Thermogutta terrifontis: one gene and its partner. The protein of the gene in region 1 interacts with the protein of each later gene in a pairwise test. Links are inferred from orthologs where the notes say so. Each region holds a gene or a part of one and is shown in the gene's direction. Other genes may lie near its edges.

Region 1 (3,257 bases):
CGACGGAACTGCCACCCATGAAAGTCGTTGTGGGCTTGGGGAATCCTGGCCGCGAATATGAGGGTACCCGCCACAACGTCGGTTATGAAGTGCTTCGGGAGCTTGCCCGCCGTTTCGCAGAGGGGCAGCAAGTGAGGCGTCGGTTTTCGGGCGAGACGTTGGACGTTACGATAGATGGGACGAGGGTCCTCCTGCTCAGCCCGACGACGTACATGAATCGCAGTGGCCAGAGTGTCGGGGCGGTGAAAGATTTTTACAAGCTTTCGCCCGAGGATATTTTGGTGATTTGCGATGATATGAACCTGCCGCTCGGCAGGCTGCGGTTTCGGGCGCGAGGTTCCGCGGGGGGGCACAAGGGATTGGCGGATGTGATTCGGGTCCTTGGGACGGAGGCCGTTCCGAGGTTGCGAATCGGAATCGGGGCACCGCCGCCGGGTCAGGATGCGGTTCGGTTTGTGCTCTCCCGATTTATGCCGGAGGAAGAGGCGGTCATGCGGGAGGCGTATCGTCGGGCGGCCGACGGTGTGGAACTCTGGGTGCATCAAGGCATACAGGCATGTATGAACCGCTATAATGCGGGCGATCGCTGACGGTGGTCAGTGACGCTGTCCGTGGAGTGGTGCGGGTCAAGAATATATTGAGCGCTCCGTAGTAGGTGCCATTGAGTGGAAGGAGTGGTCATTTGGCGCAGAATTTTTACGAAGGTCTTTACATTCTGGATTCCAACAAGTTTGCTCGTGACCCCGACGGTGTGGTCCGGCAGATTACCGACGTTTTGACGGAATACGGCGCGGAAATTCTGGTGAGCCGTATTTGGGAGGAACGCCGACTGGCGTACCCGATCAAAAAGCAGCGGCGGGGCACATATTGGCTGATTTACTTCAAGTGTGAAAGCACAAAAATGGAGGAGATCCGCCGCCGCCTGCAACTTGCGCCGGATATCCTGCGGTTTATGCACATCAAAATTGATCCGCGGATTATCGACGTCCTCGTCGAGCACGCGCGAGGCGGGCAGGTGGCCGTTCGCACCGTGTCCGAGGCGGATCTGGGGGTGGATGAAGAGATCGACGACGAGGCGGACGTGGAGGAAATGGAAGACGCCGACGTCGTGGACGAATGAAAGCGGCGAGCTTCCTCCCTCCAGCGTGCAGCTTCTAGCACGTGCTGGCAAATAATCCGCGGCTCGGGGGACCTCGCGGGTGGGAGGTGGAAAGTATGGCGAGTTTCAATCGGGTCATTTTGGTGGGAAATTTGACGAGGGATCCCGAGGTTCGTTACACCCCCAGTGGAACGGCGGTGTGTGATATCGGAATCGCCGTCAACGAACGTCGGAAGAGTTCGACGGGGGAGTGGGTCGAGGAGGTCGTTTACGTCGACGTGACACTTTGGGGCCGGACCGCAGAAGTCGCGGGGGAGTATCTCACGAAAGGCTCACCGGTGTTGATCGAGGGACGTTTACGCCTCGACACGTGGGAAAAGGAAGGGGAAAAACGTTCCAAGTTGCGTGTCGTGGCGGAGCGGATGCAAATGCTGGGTGGCCGCGGGGCAGGAAACAACATCAACGCCGGAGGGAGGGCCTCGGCTGCGGGGGCGGGAAGTGGAACTCCAACACCGGACGTTGCCCCGGTCGAGGATTTCCCGCCAGAGGACGATGTGCCTTTCTGATGCCGAGCTGGTATTGGGCGGCTTGATGGCCTTTCCGTGAAGCACGCAACCGCGGCATCCGTGTGGCGAGCGTCGGAGTGGTTGGTTCGAGAAGCGAAGAAACAGAACAACAGACCAGTCCTTTTACAGGACGCGGAAAAACACTTGGTTTGAGGTTGGCTTATGAACCAGCTGAAAGGTAAGAAGAAATCCCGGCAGCATGGGGTTCGTGGATTACCGCGAGGTCCTCACGGAGGTGTTCAGCTTTTACTCGTGCAAAATGTGGAGCACCTCGGCAAGGCGGGGGACGTTGTGGAAGTCAAACGCGGCTATGCCGTCAATTATCTCATTCCTCAGGGACTCGCCACCATCGCGACGGACCACCACAAACGGATGGTGGAAAAACACAAGGCCCGATTGCTGGAGATCGAACGGGCTCGGATCTCGAGCCTCCGGCAACTGGCGGAAAATATCTCTCAGATGAGCATTTCGATCGAAGCCAACGCCAACGAGGAAGGGCATCTTTACGGGTCGGTCGGTCCCAACGAGATTTCCAAGGCGTTAAAGGCCCAGAACGTCAACGTATCGCCGGATCAGGTTCGTTTGCAGGGGCCTCTCAAGGAACTCGGCTTGTACACGGTGCGGATCCACCTCGGACATGATATCGAGGCGGATCTCAAAGTGTGGGTGGTTCCCACGGTGGGTGATACGCAGCCGGGTGGCAAAAAGTAAACGATTTGCGCGACCTCGCGGAGTTAGAGTTTTGATCCCCTGCTAGGGGATTTTTTTTGCGCTCTTCTCGGTACGCGCTCTTTCTGTCTGGCCGCCCCGGCGTAACGGTAGGTTGGTGGGGTTTTGACACCGCTTGTCGCGACGGCCACAATGGAGCTATTCTTGGAAGCCGCTTTTCGTGTTGGCTAACGGGCGCTGAACTGGACACCTTAGGAGGAGAAGTCGCGATGAAAGCTGCCCTTACTGGATGCCGCTGTCGCTGGATGACGTTGGTGGTCACTTGCTTCCTGTCGCTGGTGCTTTCGGCCGCCGTTGCCGAGGAAACCAGCACGCACTGGCCGCTTCCGCAGGCAAAGCCGGAAGATGTTGGTCTGAGAGGTGACGTTCTTTCGAAAATCCGGTCCCGGATGGAACAGTTTGTGGCCGACAAAGAAATTGCGGGGGCTGTGACGCTCCTGGCGAGAGGGGGAAAGATTGTTCACTGGGAAGCGGTAGGGTGGGCGGATCTCGATGCCAAAACTCCCATGCAAAAAGACTCTCTCTTCCAAATCGCCTCAATGACCAAGCCCATCACGGCGACAGGACTCATGATCCTCGTGGATCGTGGAAAAGTGGGTTTGGATGATCCCGTGGCCAAGTACCTGCCCGAATTCGCAGACGTCAAAGTCAATGGCAGACCACCGGAGAAACCACTTCTCGTACGACATCTTTTGACTCACACGTCAGGCCTGACGGGGTCACAGCGGACGGAGGCCACTTTGGCAGAAACAGTGGCCAAGCTGGCGCGAGATGGTTTAACTTTCGAGCCGGGCGAACGGTGGGCCTATTCTCCCGGACTGACGGTCTGCGGACGCATTATCGAGGTCGTGACGGGTCAGTCC
Region 2 (3,275 bases), 1.7 Mb from region 1 along the record:
ACCAACACGTGGAAAAATATATGGCGAGGTCGCTCGCGTATGGCATGTTTCCGAGTTTCTTCAGCCCGAATGCGTCCACCGGGCATTACTTCTCGCGCCCCGAGCTGTACAACCGAGATCGCCCCCTTTTCAAAAAATATGTGCCGCTTTGCAAACTCGTCGCCGAGGCAGGCTGGGAACCGATCACAAACGCGCGGTCTTCTCATCCACGGGTCTATGTGGAACGCTTCGGCAATCGGTATTTCACTGTGTTTAATGACACTTCAGAGAAAACAAGAGTGCTGGTCACTTTCGACCCTGACGTCGAGATCGGCCCGTCTATACGAGAACTCCTCCGGGGAACGGCCCATCCTGTTCAGAACCGTCAGGTGGAACTCACCCTGGAGGGAGAAGGAGTCGCGGTCCTGGATGTATTGCCTGGTCAAGCGAATTGACGCCGGATGCAGTGAGAAACGTGAAACAGCTTTCGCTTTTTTCCGGCCTCGAAGACACTTCCCCGGCGAAGCGTGTTCTGGTAGCCAAAGTTGTGTTTGAATCCGGCCCCGAGGGCGTTTTTGACTATCGGATTCCAAAAACGCTTGTGGGGAAGATCGCTGCCGGCCAGCGGATCCGCGTGCCTCTGGGAAAATCCAACCGCCCGGTGGTCGCGTACTGTCTCGAAATTTGCGAAGAGACGGACAGCCCCCAACTGAAAGACGTCGCGGGTCTTATCGATGAGGCTCCGCTTCTCACGCCCGCTCTGTTGCGACTGGCCCAGTGGATGGCGGAATATTACCTCTGTCCTTTGGGGACTGTTCTGGAAACCGTCATACCGGCCTGCGTGCGTAACCAGGCCGGCACACGCCTGGTTCCCCATTATCGCCTGGCTGGCCCCGTCGATGCATTTCCATCACTCACGGAGAAGCAGGCCAGGGTGGTGGCTGTTCTTTTGCAGGCATCCGAGCACCGGCTTCCGCGCGACGAACTCACCCGAAACGCTGGCTGTACCGCGGCCGTACTCGACAATCTTGTCAAACGTGGAATCCTGGTCAAGGAAATGGCAAGAGTTCGGCACAGCGAGCCGGTTGCCGCAACTCTTCCACGGCAAGACAGGTTAGTTCTCAACCAGCAGCAACGACAGGCGCTGGAAATCATCCTCGAAGCAGTGCGATGCGAGGAATATCGGGGTTTTCTTATATACGGCGTGACGGGCAGCGGCAAGACCGAAGTTTACATCCAGGCCATTGAGCACGTAGTGAAGCGGGGAAAGCAGGCCATTGTCCTTGTCCCCGAAATCAGTCTCACTCCGCAGACCGTTGAACGCTTCCGCAGCCGATTTGACCATGTCGCTGTTCTCCACAGTCATCTCACGGATGCCGAGCGGGCCGCCCAATGGGACTGGATCGCTTCCGGGCAGGTGCAGGTGGTCGTGGGTGCCCGAAGTGCCGTTTTTGCCCCTACGCCCAGGCTGGGGCTTATCGTGATGGATGAAGAGCATGAAACATCCTTTAAGCAGGAAGCCGCTCCCCGATATCACGCACGCGATGTGGCTCTCCACCGTGCCCAACTCGAACGCATTCCCCTCGTTCTGGGGTCGGCAACACCGTCGTTGGAAAGCTGGTATCGCGCCCAGCAAGGCGAGTTCATGCTGATTCGCTTGCCTGAGCGCATTGGTGGCCGAACGCTGCCGGCCGTCAAGCCAATCGATCTCCGTCAACCCAAGCACGGCCGGGTAAGCCGGGGTGTGATCACCCGACAACTTCACGCGGCTATCCACGAAGCCCTGGAAAACGGCGGGCAGGTGATTCTGCTGCTCAATCGCCGGGGGTTCGCAACGCATGTGCAGTGTTCGGCCTGCGGTTACGTGCTGATGTGCCCCGACTGCGAGATTGCCTTGACGCACCACCGGAGCTTCGGCAAAGTCCTGTGCCACTATTGCGGTCATGAGGCCCCTTCTCCAAAAACCTGCCCTGAATGCCAGTCGGTGGCAATCCGGTTTAGCGGAGTCGGGACGGAACGACTCGAGGCCGAGGTCAAGGCCCGGTTCCCTGAGGCCACATGCTTGCGGATGGACGCCGATTCAATGCGGAGCCGGGAGGCCTACGAGCGGGCATTCCGGCTCTTCCGCGAGGGCAAGATTCAAATCCTCTTGGGAACCCAGATGATTGCTAAAGGCCTGGACTTTCCTAACGTAACACTTGTGGGTGTGGTCAACGCCGACACGGCCCTCCACTTTCCAGACTTTCGTGCGGCGGAGCGTACGTTTCAATTGGTGACACAGGTGGCAGGCCGGACCGGTCGGGGACCGCATGGAGGTCTCGTGCTGGTTCAAACTTTCAGTCCCGAACATTCTGCCATCCAATCGGCGGTGCGGCACGACTTCGAGGGTTTTGCTGCGCAGGAACTGCCAATCCGAACGGCGTTCGGTTATCCGCCGATCACCAGGTTGGTTCGACTGGTCATCTCGGCTGAAAAAGAAGTGGAGGCAGCTGGCTGGGCGGAGCGAGTAGCCCGGGCGATCTTGGAGGCCCTCTCCCAAACAGGCCGTCCCGATGCCGTCCGACTGGTCGGTCCTGCGCCCGCTCCTCTCATGAAATTGCGGGGAAAATACCGTTATCATATTCAAATTCTGGGTAAAGACGAGAATCTCGTCCGCGCACTTGTCCGCTGTGGCCTTCAGTCGCTCGAGGACGCACGCCACGTGAGCTACGTCGTGGACGTGGACCCTGTGGATATGCTGTAAGGGGTGGCAAAATGACCTAAAAAGAGTGATCTAAAAGCGATTTATCATGGCCGACGTGTCGTCGAGAGCAAAAATTCTCGTGTTTTCTGTTTGTTGCGGATTGACTAAGATAAAAGCGTAGAATAGGTAAACCATGTTCCCTCTGTAGCAGCAATGGCCTCTTCCGTCAATTCACCGCGAATTCCTCAACGGCGTCTCAACAGGGCCCTCGTGGAAACCAGCCTCGAGGTCAAATGCCTTTTCTTGTTTGGCGTTTTCCTGGTGCTGGTCATTGCTGTGAGTGTGCTTCTATACTGGCGGGTCACGGGAGAGGTGGTCACCCGCCAGAACCCGGATACCGCTCGCCTGCTTGCCGATCAGGTGATGCTGACCAAGCATTACGCCGCCATGGAGCCAAACAAAGATTTTGTGGATTACTTGACAGAAGTGATCCGCAGTCGGACCCAACACGGATATCAATGGCGATTTGTCCAGCCGCCAGGTCGGCCCGTGCGCCCCTCCCAGGATGTGGGACCTCCCGCCGACGCAATGGAAGCCGAACTCGTGCAGCGAT

Evidence for each region.
Region 2: the proteins of THTE_RS15910 (region 1) and priA interact in binary tests that used the Escherichia coli proteins (3 or more experiments, as listed by UniProt). The link is inferred for Thermogutta terrifontis from one-to-one orthologs.

What each region holds. Positions count from the first base shown.
Region 1 is NZ_CP018477.1:4,301,619-4,304,875, reverse strand. What follows is about bases 1-2,940. They hold THTE_RS15910 (single-stranded DNA-binding protein), read left to right. Parts: upstream 1-1,215; coding sequence 1,216-1,665; downstream 1,666-2,940. Other genes in these bases: THTE_RS15900 (serine hydrolase domain-containing protein), read left to right, coding at 2,604-2,940; rplI (50S ribosomal protein L9), read left to right, coding at 1,828-2,376; rpsF (30S ribosomal protein S6), read left to right, coding at 683-1,120; pth (aminoacyl-tRNA hydrolase), read left to right, coding at 18-590. In the rest of the region: more of THTE_RS15900, read left to right, coding at 2,941-3,257. UniProt on the Escherichia coli protein: Plays an important role in DNA replication, recombination and repair. Binds to ssDNA and to an array of partner proteins to recruit them to their sites of action during DNA metabolism. Acts as a sliding platform that migrates on DNA via reptation.
Region 2 is NZ_CP018477.1:2,552,623-2,555,897, forward strand. The notes cover bases 131-3,088. They hold priA (replication restart helicase PriA), read left to right. Parts: upstream 131-454; coding sequence 455-2,722; downstream 2,723-3,088. Other genes in these bases: THTE_RS09455 (hypothetical protein), read left to right, coding at 131-434; THTE_RS09465 (ATP-binding protein), read left to right, coding at 2,876-3,088. In the rest of the region: more of THTE_RS09455, read left to right, coding at 1-130; more of THTE_RS09465, read left to right, coding at 3,089-3,275.